4 regions of the Streptomyces sp. NPDC047880 genome follow, and region 1 is predicted to be linked to each of the others. Evidence: riboswitches for the same ligand, from Rfam matches in the RefSeq annotation. Region 1 holds a riboswitch; each other region holds the start of a gene.

Region 1 (4,204 bases):
GTAGTACTTCGACTCGTCGGAGACCTGCTCATAGAAGCTGACCAGGCGATCGGCGTCATCAACGGTGATGGGCCGGATGCGCGCGGTGCCTCCGTCGCGCAGCACCACGTCGGCTTCCCAGTGGGCGGGATACTCGTGCCGGTCCGGCGAGGTCTGCATGGGCCCCAGAGTACGGCTAGCGCCTGACAACGGCGCGAGGCAGTCTGTGGAGGGCGTCAGTCGGGTCGAGGCCGCGATCCGACGGCACCTGCGGAGTGGACCGAGAGAACCGCTCCGGGTGGCTTCACGTTATGGGAAACTGGTCTAGACAACCCTGAACACCGAAGGGCAGCAACACATGGCTGAGCGCCGCGTCAACGTCGGCTGGGCCGAGGGCCTCCACGCCCGCCCCGCTTCCATCTTCGTCCGAGCCGCCACGGCCGCAGGCGTCCCGGTGACGATCGCCAAGGCTGACGGCAACCCCGTCAACGCGGCCTCGATGCTGGCCGTCCTGGGCCTCGGCGCCCAGGGAGGCGAGGAGATCGTCCTCGCCTCCGACGCCGAGGGCGCGGACGCCGCCCTCGACCGGCTGGCGAAGCTGGTCTCCGAGGGTCTCGAGGAACTGCCCGAGACCGTGTGATTTCCCCGGCGCCCTGTCCGGCGCACACTGAAGGGCTCGTCCGAATTCACCGGGCGAGCCCTTCGCCATTACCGGTCGACAGGCAGAAGTAATTCCGTGTCCGGGCAGCCGAAATAAACCCTCGAGAAGCCCGGGAATAACCGAGCGCACCCGAGGAACCCCGAGAATTACCCTCTCTTTGTATACGGCTTCCGTGTTAATGCCGCAGGCTCGCCGTGTTGACGGCATGTTGCGAGTTCCTCACACGGTCGGCGCGCTCCCCGGCGGAGCCGATACGCAGGCGGTGCGCCCCGGCCGCGCGCTCGGCGTGCAGCGCCGTGACCGCCCGCGCGCGCTCGCCGTCCCCGCGCGCCACCGCATCCACGATCGCGCCGTGCTCCGTCCAGGACTCCACCGGGCTGAGCGGCGCCTCCACGGTGTACATCCACGCGATCTTGTGGCGGAGCTGGGTCAGCATCGACGTCAGGGCGGGGCTGCCGGAGGCCTGGGCGAGCGTCTCGTGGAACCACACGCCCAGGGAGCGCAGGTCGTCGCCGGTGCCGCGGCGGGCCCGGTCCTGACCCAGCCGGACCAGGCCGCGCAGGACCTTCAGATGCGCCTCGGTACGGCGCTGGGCGGCCCGGGCCGCGCCGAGCGGCTCCAGGAGCATCCGCATCTCCAGCAGGTCGGCAGCCTCCTGCTCGGTGGGTTCGGCCACGCATGCACCCGCGTGCCTGCGGGTCACCACGAAGCCCTCGGCCTCCAGTGTGCGCAGCGCCTCCCGGACGGGCACACGCGAGACGCCGTAGCGGCGTGCGAGGAGTTCCTCGGTGAGCCGGCTGCCGCGCGCGTGGACCCCCGCGACGATGTCGTCCCGGATGGCAGTGCACACCGAGTGCGCGGGAATACGCATGACCGACCTCCGCTTAATCCCCGTGAAACGCCGGCGAGCGGCGCGTGTTCCGTGACTCTATTGCAATGAGCGGGAATTTCCGACGGCAAGCGGGAATCCATGGATATTTTTTGGACAGCGGACGTCCGAGGAGCCATCCCTGAGGACCGCCCCGGGAGCCGTCCGGAGGCCGCAAACGCCGAAAGCCCCGGCTCGGGGAGCCGGGGCTTTCGGGAACGGCGATGAGGTTCCGGTCAGAGGCTGACGCCGTGCGAACGGAGGTAGGCGACCGGGTCGATGTCGGAGCCGTACTCGGGGCTCGTTCGGGCCTCGAAGTGCAGGTGCGGGCCGGTGACGTTGCCGGTCGCACCGGACAGGCCGATCTGCTGGCCGGGGGTGACCTTCTGGCCGACCGAGACGCTGATGGACGACAGGTGGCCGTACTGGGTGTAGGTGCCGTCGTTCATCTTGATCACGATGTTGTTGCCGTAGGAGCCGCCCCAGCCGGCCTCGACGACCTCGCCCATGCCGACCGCGTGGACGGAGGTGCCGCTGGCGGCGTGGAAGTCCACGCCGGTGTGGCTGCCGGAGGACCACAGACCGCTGCTGGCCTTGTAGGCGGTGGAGACGTACGAGCCGGAGATCGGGGACACGAAGGCGTTGAGACGCTTGCGCTCGGCCTCGCGGGCGGCGCGCTCCTTGGCCGCACGGGCCTTCTCGGCCGCCTCCTTGGCCTTCTCGGCCACCTCGGCGGCCCGCTTGCGGGCGGCCTCCTCGGCCTTCTGCTTGGCGGCGGCCTCGTCGGCGGCCTGCTGCTGCGCGACGGCCTGGGCGTCGATCTGCTGGGCCACGGTGTCGCCCATGGTGACGACCGGGGTGAGACCCGTCTGCTCCGCGCTGGGCTCGGCGGCGAAGGCCGCGGGGGCCGCCACGGTGCCGATCACGCCGGTGGTGGCGAGGGCCGCGACGCCCGCCGCGCGGGCGGTGCCGCGCTGGATCCTGCTGGGACGACGGTGCTTCCCGGTGGCGCGAGTGAACGCCATGTGGTGGCTGATCCTTTCCTTCCCTCTCGCCTACCGGGTTAGCTGACGGGTTCGGAGCAGGAAGGTCTCCTACGGACTCCCTCGCGGTACGCGCGGGCGTCCGATTCACCCCAGGGACTGCGGTGGGTCCCCGGCTCCCCTGGCTCGCGCCGTACGGGGACTCGGCGATGACTGTCCGGTGCCGCGGGCGCGGCGCACTGCCTGACGAACAGCCCGGATGACGCTAAGCGGCGCCGCTTTCAATTCCCAAACGGATCCCGGCTTTTGTAGCGCATCCCACAGGGCAGACAGGCAACTCCCATACCAATTCGGGCATAAAGGGGCCCTGGTGCCGTGGAAGACAACCAGGGCCCCTGCACGCGCGTGCGGCTACTCAGCGGTGACGACGGTGACTTCGCCGATGCCGAGGGCCTCCACGGGCGCCTTGATCTGCGCCGCGTCACCGACGAGGACGGTCACCAGACGGTCCACCGGGAAGGCGCTGACGGCCGCCGCGGTGGCCTCCACGGTGCCGGTAGCGGCGAGCTGCCGGTACAGCGTGGCCTGGTAGTCGTCCGGCAGGTGCTGCTCGACCTGGTCGGCCAGCGTGCTCGCGACGGCCGCCGCCGTCTCGTACTTCAGCGGCGCCACGCCGACCAGGTTCTGCACGGCGACGTCCCGCTCGGCGTCGGTCAGGCCCTCCGCTGCCAGGGTGCGCAGCACCGTCCAGAGGTCCTCCAGGGCGGGGCCGGTGTTGGGCGTGTCGACGGAACCGCTGATGGCGAGCATCGCGGCACCGGTGCCGTCCGGGGCGGACCTGAGGACCTGGCCGAACGCCCGGACGCCATAGGTGTAGCCCTTCTCCTCGCGCAGGACGCGGTCCAGGCGCGACGTGAGGGTGCCGCCCAGGCAGTACGTGCCGAGCACCTGCGCGGGCCACACGCGGTCGTGCCGGTCCGGACCGATCCGGCCGATCAGCAGCTGCGTCTGGACGGCGCCTGGGCGGTCCACGATGACGACCCGGCCGGTGTCGTCGGCGGTCACCGGCAGCACGGGCCGCGGCTCGGCCGGGGAGCCCGTCCAGGCGCCCAGCGTGTCCGCGAGCAGGGCGTCGAGGTCGATGCCGGTGAGGTCGCCGACGACCACCGCGGTGGCGGTGGCGGGACGGACGTGCTTCTCGTAGAAAGCCCGTACGGCCGCGGAGTCGATCGCGGCGACGGTCTCCTCGGTGCCCTGCCGCGGCCGCGACATGCGGGAGTCCGCCGGGAACAGCTCCTTGGAGAGCTCCTTCGCGGCACGCCGGGAGGGGTTGGCCAGCTCGTGCGGGATCTCGTCGAGGCGGTTGTTCACCAGCCGCTCGACCTCGCTGTCGGCGAAGGCGGGCGCCCGCAGTGCGTCGGCGATCAGCCCCAGCCCCTTGGCGAGCCGGGAGGCCGGCACCTCCAGGCTGAGCCGGACGCCGGGATGGTCGGCGTGCGCGTCGAGGGTGGCGCCGGCACGCTCCAGCTCGGCCGCGAAGTCCTCGGCGGAGTGCTTGTCGGTGCCCTCGGAGAACGCCCGGGCCATGATCGTGGCCACACCGTCGAGGCCGGCGGGCTCGGCGTCCAGGGGGGCGTCGAGCAGCACCTCCACGGCGACGACCTGCTGGCCGGGACGGTGGCAGCGCAGCACCGTCAGGCCGTTGTCGAGCGC
Region 2 (4,204 bases), on a different contig from region 1:
GTCCTCCTGGAGCCCCTGCGCGATCGCCGCGGAGATCTCCTCCAGCTGGCCCACCTGCTCCTCGCTGAGCCGGTCGAACAGGGAGCTGCGCACGGTCTCTACGTGCCCCGGCGCCGCGCGCTCCAGCACGGCGAACCCCTCGTCGGTCAGCGCCGCGATACTGCCGCGCTTGTCGTACCGGCAGGCCTCGCGCCGCAGCATGCCGTCCTTCTCCAGCCGTGTGACCGCGTACGTCAGCCGGCTTCGCGTGATCTTCAGCCGCTCGGCGAGATCGGTCATGCGCAGCCGCCGCTCCGGGGACTCCGACAGGACGGACAGGATGGAGTAGTACAGGTGTGGCATGCCGGCGTCCTGCTGGAGCTGCCGGTCGATCGCGTCCTCCAGGAGCAGCGAGGCGGCGATGTAGGCGCGCCAGGCGCGCTGCTCCTCGGGGGTGAGCCAGCGAGTCGTCATGCCGCCAGTGTAGGTTTGTTTCAAACTTGAACCAAGCCCTGTCCCGTCCCGCAGTCCCGACCAGCCGCGGAGCACCGATGCCTCACCCGTACGTCCTGCTGTCCGCCGCCGTCTCACTCGACGGCTACCTGGACGACACCGGGCCCGACCGCCTGCTGCTGTCCAGCCCGGCCGACTTCGACCGGGTCGACGAGGTCCGGGCCGACGTCGACGCGATCCTGATCGGCGCCGGCACCATCCGCGCCGACAACCCGCGCCTGCTGGTGAACTCGGAGCAGCGCCGGGCCGCCCGCACGGCCGCGGGCAAGCCCGCGTACCCGCTCAAGGTCACCGTCAGCGGTTCGGGCGACCTCGACCCGGACGCCCGCTTCTGGCACACCGGCGGCGAGAAGCTCCTCTACACGACCGACCGGGGCGCCGAGCGCGCCCGTGCGCTCGGCCTCGCCGCCGACGTCGTCCCGCTCGGCGCCGGCCTCGACTGGCGGCGGCTGCTCACGCACCTGCACGACGTCCGGGGTGTACGGCGGCTCATGGTCGAGGGCGGCGGTCTGATCCACACGCAGCTCCTCACCCAGGGCCTCGCCGACGAACTCCAGCTGGTCCTCGCCCCGCTCTTCGTGGGCGACCCCCGGGCGCCCCGCCTCTTCGGCCCCGGCGGCTACCAGGGGGGCCGGCTCCGGCTGCTGGAGTCGCGGCAGATCGAGGACGTCGTCCTGATGCGCTACGAACCGACCGCCCCGGGCACCGGTTCCCTGCCCGCCGCAGCCGATCACCACTGGCTGGCCCTCGCCTGCGAACTGGCCGAGAGCTGCCCGCCGTCGGGCACGGCGTTCAGCGTGGGCGCGGTCGTGGTCGCCGCCGACGGCACGGAACTGGCCCGCGGCCACTCCCGCGAGGGCGGCGACCCCGTGGTGCACGCCGAGGAGGCGGCCCTCGCCAAGCTCGACCCGGCCGACCCGCGGCTGCCCGGCGCGACGGTGTACAGCAGCCTCGAGCCGTGCGCCCGCCGCGCCTCCCGGCCCGCTCCCTGCGCCCGGCTGATCCTCGACGCGGGCGTACGGCGGGTCGTCACGGCCTGGCGCGAGCCGGACACCTTCGTGACGGACGCCGACGGCAGCGGCCTCCTGGCGGCGCGGGGAGTGGAGGTGCTGTTGCTCCCGGAACACGAGGAGCGGGCCAAGGCCCCGAACCGCCACCTGGTGCGCTGAGCGCGGGCCGGAGGGAGGGTGTGCGCGAGCAGTCCCGCGGATGGCGTACACTGGTGACACAACGACGCGGGGTGGAGCAGCTCGGTAGCTCGCTGGGCTCATAACCCAGAGGTCGCAGGTTCAAATCCTGTCCCCGCTACTGAAGGCCGAGGGCCGGAATCCAAAGGATTCCGGCCCTCGGTGCTTTCCCGGTGACTCGCTACGGTCGGTGAGCGAACCGTCCCGTTCCGCATAACAACTGACACACCGTCAAACCTCGTCGGCCACTTGTATGGTGGTCAACTCGCCCGATTTAAGTCGGTCATGGCAGGTAAGTCCGCGCGAAAAAGGTTAATGATCAAGTGGAATCGCTGGAATACCCCTCGCGCCTCCATTAACGTTCGATAACGCAGCGCGGTCGTCCCAGCCGTCACAGAAGGCGGCTCCGTGCGCACGCGCCGAATCCCGAAAGGGAACCGGGGAACCACCACTTGGGGTGAATCGGGCGTAACCACCGTGGAAGCACGGCAGGTATACGCGCGTAGGAGACCTTCCTGCTCCGAACCCGTCAGCTAACCCGGTAGGCGAGAAGGAAGGAAAGGAGTACGCCCACGTGGCGTCCAACCGGCCTGCCCCCACGGCCCCGTACGCGCCGAAGCGCGACACCGACACCTTCGGCTACGGCGGTCAGCGCACCGACGAGGGCCCGTTCCAGGAGTGGAACCCCACCGAGGAGTCCATCCGTCCCGTCCGCGGCCGGCATCGCGTCACCAAGCAGCGCGGCGGAGGTCTCGCCCGCAGCTCCACCGTCCTGGGCGTCGGCGTCATAGCCGCTGTGGGTGCCGGCGGCATGGCCAGTGCCCAGACCGGCAAGCCCCCGGTGTCCATCTCCGTTCCGGACCTGCCCTCGGTGGGTTCCCTCATCTCGGACGACGACACCCCCGAAGGTTCCGCCACCCCGCTCAGCAGCCTCGGCACCGTCACGGCGGACACCGAGCAGGCCAAGGGCGCCTCCGGTGCCGGCGAGGCGCTGCGCGCCCGGATCATGGCCCAGGTCGAGCACCAGCAGGACCAGATCGAGACCAAGGCCGCCCAGGACGCCGCGGCCGCCGCCGAGAAGGCCGCGGCGGAAGCCGTCGCCAAGGCGGAGGAGGAAGCCAAGGCCAAGGCCGCCGAGGCCAAGAAGAAAGCGGAGGAAGAGGCCAGGAAGAAGGCCGAGGCCGAGCGGCTCGCCGCCCTCGCCAAGCAGTTCACCCTGCCGACCTCCTCGTACACCCTCACCTCGACGTTCGGCCAGGCGGGCGCCTACTGGTCCTCCGGCTACCACACCGGCCTCGACTTCGCCGCCCCCACGGGCACGCCGATCAAGGCCGTGCACAGCGGCACCATCACCGAGGCGGGCTGGAACGGCTCCTACGGCTACAAGACCGTCCTCACCCTCGATGACGGCACCGAGATCTGGTACGCGCACCAGTCCTCCATCGGCGTCAGCGTCGGCCAGAAGGTCAGCACCGGCGACGTGATCGGCCGCGTGGGCGCCACCGGCAACGTCACCGGGGCGCACCTGCACCTCGAAGTCCACTCCGGCGGATCCGCCGGCGGCATCGACCCGATGGCGTGGCTGCGCGGCAAGGGACTGAACCCGTAAGCGGTACACATCCGTTGAAGCACCGCGACCGAAGACCGGCGGCCCTGACGACGACCCCCCGACGTCAGGGCCGCCGGTCTTCGGTCGCGGTGGTCACGGGAATTTCGCGTCCGTAGCGGAATGAGGTCCTCCCGTACGGTCGTTGACACGGGGCATGACTTCTCTTCTCAAGCTCGGCTCCTCCGACCTCGAGGTCTTCCCCCTCGCCCTCGGCGGCAACGTCTTCGGCTGGACCGCGGACGAGGCCCGGTCCTTCGACGTCCTCGACGCGTACACCGCCGTCGGCGGCAATTTCGTGGACACCGCCGACGTCTACTCGGCGTGGGCCGACGGCAACCGGGGCGGGGAGTCCGAGACCATCCTCGGCAAGTGGCTCGAGGCGCGCGGCAACCGCTCCGACGTCGTCGTCGCCACGAAGGTCAGCCGGCACCCCGAGTTCCAGGGACTGTCCGCCGCCAACATCACGGCCGCCGCCGACGCCTCCCTGCGGCGCCTGCGCACCGACTACATCGACCTCTACTACACCCACTTCGACCAGCCCGACGTGCCCGTCGAGGAGATCATCGGCGCGCTCGACGCCCTTGTGAAGGCGGGGAAGGTGCGGCACATCGCCGCCTCCAACATCTCCGCCGAGCGGCTGCGGACGTCCCTGGAGTTCTCCGACCGCGAGGGGCTCGCCCGCTACGTCGCCCTCCAGCCGCACTACAACCTGGTCTCCCGCGACACCTACGAGGGTGAGCTCCAGGACCTCGCCGAGCGGGCCGGCCTCGCGGCCGTTCCGTACTACGCGCTCGCGTCCGGTTTCCTCACGGGCAAGTACCGGCCCGGTACGCCGGTGGAGAGCGCGCGGGCGGGCGGTGCCGCCAGGCATCTGGAGACCGAGCGGGGGCGGCGGGTGCTCGCCGCCCTCGACGAG
Region 3 (4,204 bases), on a different contig from region 1:
CACGGTACTGCAGTCGTGTCCGCGGTGGCGGTGCGGGCCGGGCGTGCGGGCGGCCGGGCCACACGGCCGGCACCGGCGTTCGGCGAGCAGACGCCGCACGCCCCGCACATCCGGCCACCGTCACGCCACCGACGCGATCCGCATCCTGATGTCGTCCGGCGACAGCGCGCCCTTGGCCGTCACGTGGTCGCCGGACGACTCCCCACGCAGCCGGCGCCCGATCCACGGCACCAGGAACTCGCGCGCCCAGGCGACGTTGTCCCGCCGCACGTCGAGCGCGCCGCGCGGGGGCAGCGGGGGCCACGCCTGCTCGGGGTCGGCCGGCACGTCGAGGCCGAGCACCTGGCCCGCGCGGAGCGCCACGCGCGTGTGCCCCTCGGGCGACAGGTGCAGCCGGTCGGCGTCCCAGGCCCGGCGGTCCTGCACGCTGCGCAGGGACCACAGGTCGAGCACCGGGCAGCCGTACCGGTCGGCGATGGCCCTCACATGTCCGTTGTACGTGGCGATCTTGCCGCGCAGGTGCTTGAGCACGGGCACGCCACGGGTGTCGAAACCGGTCGTCACCATGACCGTGCCGGACACGGCGGTGAGCTGGGCCAGCGCCCGTTCGAAGCGCTCGGCCACCTCGTCCGGGTCGGTGCCGGGCCGGATGATGTCGTTGCCCCCGGCGCAGAACGAGACGAGGTCCGGGGCCATGTCGACGGCCCGCGGCACCTGGTCCGCCACGATCTGGTCGAGGAGCTTTCCGCGTACGGCGAGATTGGTGTACCGGAAGTCGCCCTCGGGCCTGCGGTCGGCGAGCAGGACGGCGAACCGGTCGGCCCAGCCGACGAACGCCCCGTCGGGGCCGGGATCGCCGACGCCCTCGGTGAAGCTGTCCCCCACCGCCACGTACGACCCGATCACTGCTCTGCTGTCACTCTTCGAATCGTCTGCCACAGCAGCTCATGATTCACCTTCGAATGTGACTTACGCGACCGTAGGAAAGGGTTGACGGGCGGTGAGATAAGCCACTCCTAAAGTGTTCGCCAACTCCGGAATACCCCGCTTGTCAGGGATGTTTCGGGGTGAGCCGCCAGACCCGGAACCCGCTGATCCGGAAATGGCTCCAGACGGCCCGGAAGGCGAAGTGGCCACTCGTGCAGCCCGCGTAGTACGTCGTGAGGTGGTCGTACTCGTCGAGGGACCCGCCGCGCGGGGTCGCGAAAAGGTCGTCCGGGGAGCGGACGTCGTCGCGTTCCAGAAGTTGCCGAGGTCCGAGACCCGGTCGTCGGCCCCGCCCTCGGCGACGGGGTCGCGGTCCAGGCGAGCACGTACTCCGCCCCAACTGCCGTCGCCTGTCGATCCCCTGGGGCGGGCGCCCCCACGCGCACACACCGAAGGCCGGACCCGGGGATCGGGGTCCGGCCTTCGGAGGCGTGTCAGGCAGGTGGTCGTGCGGTGGGTCAGCCGACGGAGACGCCGTGCGAGCGCAGGAAGGCGACCGGGTCCACGTCCGAACCGTAGTCCGGCGTGGTGCGGATCTCGAAGTGCAGGTGCGGTCCGGTGACGTTGCCGGTCGCTCCGGAGAGGCCGACCTGCTGTCCGGCGGTCACGGTCTGACCGGCCGACACGGAGAGCTGGGACAGATGGGCGTACTGGGCGTAGTGGCCGTCGTTCAGCTTGATGACGACCTGGTTGCCGTAGGCGCCGCCCCAGCCGGCGGAGACGACCGTGCCGGCGCCGACGGCCTTGAGGGACGTGCCGGTCGGAACGACGAAGTCGACACCGGTGTGGTAGCCGCTGGACCACATGCTGCCGGACATGTGGTACGGGGTGCCGACAGTGACACCGGCCACCGGCAGGGTGTAGCCACTGGAGTTGCTCTCGGCGGCGGGCTTGGCGGCGGCCGGCTTCGCGGCGCTCTGGGCCTTCGGGGCCGACTCGGCGGCGGAGGGCTTCGGGGCCGAGGCCTTCGGCGCGGAGGGGGCCGAGGCCTTCGGGGCGGTCGCCGCCTTCTTGCCGATCGAGAGCTTCAGGCCCGGGTGGATCAGCGAGGGGTCGGAGCCCACGGCCTCACGGTTGTCCGCGTAGAGCTTCTTCCAACCGCCGCTGACATTCTGCTGGTCGGCGATCCTGGCGAGGTAATCTCCGGCCTTCACGGTGTACGTGTGGGCGCCATGGTTCTTTTCGGCGGCCTTTTTCCCGGTGGCCGGAGCGGACTGCACGGCCTTTTCCGGAGCCGACTGCGGCGTAGCGGCATGGGCGCCGGCGGCCCCCATGAGCGGCAGGGCGAGAGCGGCCCCACCGGTTCCGGCGACGGCGATGGAGCGGGTGAAACGCTGGGTCTTGGGACGGCGGTGCTTACCCTTCGCGGGCATGGCGAATTCCTCTCCGTCGCCTGCGAGGTGAGCTGTCGGGTGCGGGCTGGAGATGCCCGGCCGCGGGGGCGCGGCTGAACCCCAAGCCGTTCCGGGAACCGGAACAGGCGTCTTACCTGTGGGTCCCCCGCTCCTGCCGTGCTTCGGGTCAGTGTGTGCGGGCTCCGGGCGGCGGCAGGATTAGGCGTCCGTCCGGATTGGTGTGGAACGTAAGCGACCGAGACGCAATGGGACAAGCTTGCGGTTGCCGCTGACGACATTTTTCCCGACACGTGGGCACGTGCGCTGTCACCGAGCGTGGATTACCGATCTCCCGCTTTGCTCAATACCCCTGAACAATACGGGGATTACGTGAACATGGCGACAGCGGATCGTCACGAATATGACGATGGTCACGCACCCCGACCCCATCTCCTTTACGATCGGGGCACGTCATGCCTTAGCGGCCGAAATTCCCCATTCGGACAGAACGACTACTTCCGCTTAAGCCGGACGACCGTGGCATCCAGGTCTCCGCGCAGACCGACCCGCAACCCGTGGTGCAGCAGGAGCCCCCCACGGTGAACTTCGCCCGTTTCGAGGCATTCGTACGATGCCTCCGGGTCGAGTCCGCGCAGCCGGAGCGCCGGAACGGACTCGCCGTAGCGCTGCGCCTGGAGCCAGGCGAGGACGACGGTCTCGTCGCCGAGGACGTACTGCACGGCGCTCAGCCCGCCCTGCGGGGGCCGCAGCCGGTACAGGTCGCCGCGCTGCACCAGGGGTCGGATCTCCTTGTACAACCCCACCCACTCGCCCGCCTCGGCGAGTTCCCCGGGCGTCCACTGCGTGAGGTCGCCGCCGACTCCGAGCACCCCGGCCATGGCGCTGACGAACCGGAACCGCAGCGAACTGGCCCGGTGGTTGAGCATGGCGTTCGGGCTGTCCGTGACCCAGGCGGCCATGACCCGGGCCGGATGGATCTGGCTGAAGCCGTGCTGGATGGCGAGCCGGTCGAGGGGGTCGGTGTTGTCGGAGGTCCACACCTGGTCCGTGCGGCTCAGCACACCGAGGTCGATCCGGCCGCCGCCACCCGAGCAGGACTCGAAGGCCACCCCCGGATGGGCGGCCCGCAGCCGGTCCAGCAAGGCGTACAGGCCGTGGACGTGGTCGACCCACAGCCGCTGCGGGTAGGCGTCGTCCGGCCATCCGGCGTCGGTGAAGCAGCGGTTGAAATCCCACTTGACGTAGTCGATCGGCGCACTGGAAAGGAGCCCGTCGAGCTGCTCCCACAGGTACTCCCGGACGTCCTCACGCGCGAGGTTCAGTACGAGCTGATTACGGAATTCCGTCCGCTTTCGTCCTGTTTGGTACTGAACCCAGTCGGGATACGCCCGGTACAGGTCGCTGTCCGGGTTGACCATCTCGGGCTCCACCCAGATCCCGAACTGCATGCCGAGGCTGTGCACGTGGTCGGCGAGCGGCTTCAGTCCGCCCGGGAAACGGCCGGGGTTCGGGGTCCAGTCGCCGAGGCCGGCCCGGTCGCTGGTGCGTGCCCCGAACCAGCCGTCGTCGACCACGAACAGCTCGACACCCATGGCCGCGGCCCGCTCGGCGAGCGCCCGCTGCTGCTCCTCGGAGATGTCGAACTCGGTGGCCTCCCAGGAGTTGAACAGCACCGGCCGGTCCCGCCCGGCGTCCGGGATCACATGGGCCCGCTGGTAGGCGTGCCAGGCGCGGCTCGCCCCGCCGAAGCCGCCGTCGCTGTAGAGCCCGGCGAAGACGGGGGTCGTGTACGACTCGCCCGTGCCGAGCATCAGCAGGCCGGAGTCGTCGTGGCCGGCACCGCCGGTGATCTGCACGCGCGC
Region 4 (4,204 bases), on a different contig from region 1:
AAGCTGGCCCTGCTGATCGTGATCCTCGGCCTGGTCTACGTGAAGCGGGACGACGAGAAGGTCGACAAAGGCCTCTTCGGCCTGGTGGGTCTGCTGACCACGGCGAACGTCTTCATCGCCGTGCTCTGGACCTGATCCGGGAACGCCGGGCGGAGGCGAGGGCCCAGACGGTGCACCCGAGCCAGGCGGCCACCGCGATCCACAGCAGCACCTCCCCGGCGACATCGAGCCAGGGGACGCCGAGAGCGGCGGCGACCGCGAGGGCGGCCTCGGCCGTCACGACCGCGGCGAACACGGTCGCCCAGCGCCGTACGTCGTAGCGGTGCCGGGGCCAGAAGAGCTCGGCGAGGAGCAGGGCGACGCAGGCGACCAGTGCGAGCACGAGCAGCGTGACCGTCGTCGTGCGCAGGACGTCGGCGTTCTCCTCGTTCCACAGGTACAGGCGCGGGCTGTCGGCGGCGAGGAGACGCGCCCCGGCGAGTGCGGAGAGGGCGAGGGCGCCGGCCGCCAGCCACTGGTCCCCGCGCCCCTCCTCCACCTGCCGGGGCTGGAACCGGAACAGGGCGAAGCCGTAGAGCGTGAGTCCCAGCCAGAACAGCACGAGGGCCGCGTGGGCGAGCCAGGCCGCCGCGTCGGCTGCGGCGAGCGTCGCGCCGAGCACGGCGAGCCCCTCGGTGGCCACGCAGCGCAGGAACACCGTTCCGCGGCGCCCCTGGGCCTCCGTGGTGAGCAGCACCGCCCAGAGCACCATGGCGAGCGCCAGCAGCGCCGCCGCCAGGGTCTGCTGTCCGGTCGCCAAGAAGCCGGTGCCGAGGACGGCGGTCGCCGCCACCATGGTGAGCTCGGCCGGCGTCTCCGTCCGCCACTCGCCGTGCGCCCGCTGGGCCAGGCCCGCGGCCGCCCCCAGCCAGCCCGCGCAGGCCAGGGCGAGGGTGATGCGGGCGAGGACCGCGTACCCCGCCGAGTCCAGGCCGACCGACACGATGCCGGTCGCCAGCGCGTATGTCGACCACCAGGTGGCGAACAGGGAGGGACCGGACATAGCGCCGATGCTAGAGAGCGGCGCGCGCGAGGAGAGAGGGGCACGCGCGCGTGCCCCTCAAAAACGTGCGACCTTGCCCCGCAGGAACGTGCGCCCGTGCCCCTCGAAGACGTGACGGGACCGGTCAGGCCGGGCGGACCACGCTGTGGATCGCCGACTCGCCGTCGTAGTAGATCGACTCCTCGCGGACGTACGTCCCGGGCTTCGGGGCGTGGATCATCATGCCGTTTCCGATGTAGATCCCGACGTGGGTGACGTCGTCGTAGAAGAAGACCAGGTCGCCGGGCTGGGCCTGGGAGAGCGGAACCGTGGTTCCGGCGTTCACCTGGTCGTAGGTCGTGCGCGGCAGGGTGACGCCCGCGGCCTTCCAGGCGGCCTGGGTCAGGCCCGAGCAGTCGTACGAGCCGGGCCCGACGGCGCCCCACACGTACGGCTTGCCGATCTGGGCGCGGGCGAAGGCCAGCGCCTTGTCGGCCTTGGAGGCGTACGAGGAGTCGGCCGGGGCCGTCGAGGAGGGCGAGCCGGAGCCCGTGGATCCAGTGGAGCCCGACGAGGCCGTCCCGCCGTCCTGCTGCCGGGCGGCCTCCTCCTGCGCCTGCTGCCGCGCGGCCTGCTGCCGGGCCAGCTCGTCGGCCTTGCGGGCGGCCTCCTCCCGCTCTGCCTTCTCGATCGCCGCGAGCCGGGCCTTCTCCTCGGCGGTCAGCTTCGACATCAGCTCGCGCGCGTCGGCGAGCTTGCGCTGGACGGTGGCCTTGGCCGTCTTCAGGTCGCCCTGCGACTCGGTGAGCGTCTCGAGGCTCTCGGTGGCCTCCTGGCGCTTCTTCATCGTCTCGGACTGCTGGGTGACGTAATCGTCGACCGCGACCTTCTGGCGGCCCGTCATCCGGTCCATCAGCTGGGTCTGGTCGAAGTAGTCCTGCGGGGTGTCCGCCAGCAGGAACGTCGCCGTGTCCGGGGCGGCGGCGCCGGTGCGGTACTGGGCGGAGGCGAAGGAACCCAGCTCCTCGCGCGCCTCGTTGAGCTTCTGGGTGCGCTGGGCGACGTCGTCGAGGAGGGTGTCGACGCGCTTGCGCTGCTTCGCGGTCTTCTCCTTGGCCGCGTTGTACTTGTCGGTCGCCGACTCGGCCTGGCGGTACAGGTCGTCGACCTTCTTCTCGATTTCCTCGAGGCTGGGCTTGTCGTCGGCCGCGGGGGCGGCGTTGGCCGACTGGGAGAGCAGGGCCACGGAGGTGAGGGCCGCCGTTGCCAGGGCGGGGGTCCGTATGCCTGCCACGCGCGTACCCGTAGGACGCGACTTGCGGTGCGACGCCAAGGGAGGCGACTCCTTCCATGTTCCGCCTACCGGGTTAGCTGTCGGGTTCGGGCGGGTGGTTCGGAAGGTTTGCCCTACGGCCTCTCCGCACAGGGAGTCGGGCCGATTCACCCCAGGTTCACGGTTGGGTCCCCGGCTCCGGCTGCCGCTGCGGCACACCGGACTCGGCGGAGGCCGCGCGGCCCGGCGACGTTCGCCGGTGGGGGTCATGCGGCCTGGTCGCACGGTAGCCAACTCGTGTGGCCCCTGTGAAGGTTGATGGGTGATATGCCCGATACATTTTCGTGACCTTATCCCCGGGCGTTGCCGAGAGTGAGCGATCAAGGGGGATTGATGGTTGTAGATCCGCATATGGGGTGGGTGTAGCAGGGCGTGATCATGCGGTCATGGAGGGCGACAACGCGCCGCCGGGTGCTCGGCCGGCCGTCGGTCGCGCGGGGATGTTCTCAGGGCGGCGGCGGGCTGTCAGTGGGGCGCCCTAGACTCGGAGAGCGATGAGCAGCCTCTTTGACGACAACTTCCTGGCGAACCTCCAGGCCCAGCGGGGCCCGGCCGACGAGCCCCCGCCGCCGCCCGAGGACGATCACGTTCCGGAGCCGATCCCGGACTATCTGTTCGGCGGGAAGTTCGACACGCCCCCGGACCGGGACGCCTACTACCGCGACGGCGCCCCCCGCCCGGTGATCGACTCCGCCGCGCTGCTGGAAGGGCTGAACGACAACCAGCGCGCCGCCGTCGTCCACTCCGGCTCCCCCCTGCTCATCGTGGCCGGCGCCGGCTCCGGCAAGACCCGTGTGCTCACGCACCGCATCGCCCACCTGCTCGCCGAGCGGGACGTGCACCCGGGCCAGATCCTCGCGATCACGTTCACCAACAAGGCCGCCGGCGAGATGAAGGAGCGTGTCGAGCAGCTCGTCGGCCCGCGCGCGAACGCCATGTGGGTCATGACCTTCCACAGCGCGTGCGTGCGCATCCTGCGACGGGAGAGCAAGAAGCTCGGCTTCACCTCCTCCTTCTCGATCTACGACGCCGCCGACTCCAAGCGCCTGATGGCCCTGGTCTGCCGCGACCTGGACCTCGACCCCAAGCGTTTCCCGCCGAAGTCCTTCAGCGCCAAGATCAGCAACCTGAAGAACGAGCTGATCGACGAGGAGGACTTCGCCGCCCAGGCCACCGACGGCTTCGAGAAGACCCTCGCCCAGGCCTACGCCATGTACCAGTCGCGGCTGCGCGAGGCGAACGCGCTCGACTTCGACGACCTGATCATGACGACGGTCAACCTGCTGCGCGCCTTCCCGGACGTCGCCGAGCACTACCGCCGCCGCTTCCGGCACGTCCTGGTCGACGAGTACCAGGACACCAACCACGCGCAGTACGCCCTGGTCCGCGAGCTGGTCGGCACCTCCGAGCACCCGGTCGACGTGCCGCCCGAGGCCGAGATCCCGCCCGCCGAGCTGTGCGTGGTGGGTGACGCCGACCAGTCGATCTACGCCTTCCGCGGCGCGACGATCCGCAACATCCTCCAGTTCGAGGAGGACTACCCGGACGCGACGACGATCCTGCTCGAGCAGAACTACCGCTCCACACAGACGATCCTCAGCGCCGCCAACGCCGTCATCGAGCGCAACGAGTCCCGCCGCCCCAAGAACCTGTGGACCAACGCGGGCACCGGCGCCCGGATCACCGGCTACGTCGCCGACACCGAGCACGACGAGGCGCAGTTCGTCGCCGACGAGATAGACCGCCTCACGGACACCGGCGAGGCCAAGGCCGGCGACGTCGCCGTCTTCTACCGCACCAACGCCCAGTCCCGTGTCTTCGAAGAGGTCTTCATCCGCGTCGGCCTGCCC

What was found. A riboswitch is a leader RNA that binds a small molecule or an ion and turns the genes downstream of it on or off. The one in region 1 is predicted to bind cyclic di-AMP.
Region 2: it holds a riboswitch for cyclic di-AMP, as region 1 does, so the genes downstream of both, AB0937_RS30690 (M23 family metallopeptidase) here and AB0937_RS24435 (M23 family metallopeptidase) in region 1, are expected to answer to the same signal.
Region 3: it holds a riboswitch for cyclic di-AMP, as region 1 does, so the genes downstream of both, AB0937_RS18715 (peptidoglycan DD-metalloendopeptidase family protein) here and AB0937_RS24435 (M23 family metallopeptidase) in region 1, are expected to answer to the same signal.
Region 4: it holds a riboswitch for cyclic di-AMP, as region 1 does, so the genes downstream of both, AB0937_RS24035 (NlpC/P60 family protein) here and AB0937_RS24435 (M23 family metallopeptidase) in region 1, are expected to answer to the same signal.

The regions. Positions count from the first base shown of each region.
Region 1 covers NZ_JBEZOK010000017.1:72,729-76,932, forward strand. Annotated here, with positions in the region: gene AB0937_RS24420 (GNAT family N-acetyltransferase) at 1-159, opposite strand, end outside; gene AB0937_RS24425 (HPr family phosphocarrier protein) at 338-619, shown strand; gene AB0937_RS24430 (GntR family transcriptional regulator) at 816-1,511, opposite strand; gene AB0937_RS24435 (M23 family metallopeptidase) at 1,745-2,533, opposite strand; cyclic di-AMP (ydaO/yuaA leader) riboswitch at 2,546-2,710, opposite strand; gene AB0937_RS24440 (pitrilysin family protein) at 2,903-4,204, opposite strand, start outside.
Region 2 covers NZ_JBEZOK010000026.1:21,535-25,738, reverse strand. Annotated here, with positions in the region: gene AB0937_RS30705 (MarR family transcriptional regulator) at 1-453, opposite strand, end outside; gene AB0937_RS30700 (dihydrofolate reductase family protein) at 531-1,661, shown strand; tRNA gene AB0937_RS30695 (tRNA-Met) at 1,727-1,800, shown strand; cyclic di-AMP (ydaO/yuaA leader) riboswitch at 2,087-2,242, shown strand; gene AB0937_RS30690 (M23 family metallopeptidase) at 2,254-3,288, shown strand; gene AB0937_RS30685 (aldo/keto reductase) at 3,443-4,204, shown strand, end outside.
Region 3 covers NZ_JBEZOK010000011.1:108,085-112,288, reverse strand. Annotated here, with positions in the region: gene AB0937_RS18725 (SGNH/GDSL hydrolase family protein) at 121-906, opposite strand; partial or broken gene AB0937_RS18720 (DUF6250 domain-containing protein) at 1,052-1,293, opposite strand; gene AB0937_RS18715 (peptidoglycan DD-metalloendopeptidase family protein) at 1,446-2,360, opposite strand; cyclic di-AMP (ydaO/yuaA leader) riboswitch at 2,365-2,519, opposite strand; gene AB0937_RS18710 (alpha-galactosidase) at 2,834-4,204, opposite strand, start outside.
Region 4 covers NZ_JBEZOK010000016.1:188,687-192,890, reverse strand. Annotated here, with positions in the region: gene AB0937_RS24045 (hypothetical protein) at 1-135, shown strand, start outside; gene AB0937_RS24040 (hypothetical protein) at 113-1,042, opposite strand; gene AB0937_RS24035 (NlpC/P60 family protein) at 1,167-2,354, opposite strand; cyclic di-AMP (ydaO/yuaA leader) riboswitch at 2,363-2,534, opposite strand; gene pcrA (DNA helicase PcrA) at 2,849-4,204, shown strand, end outside.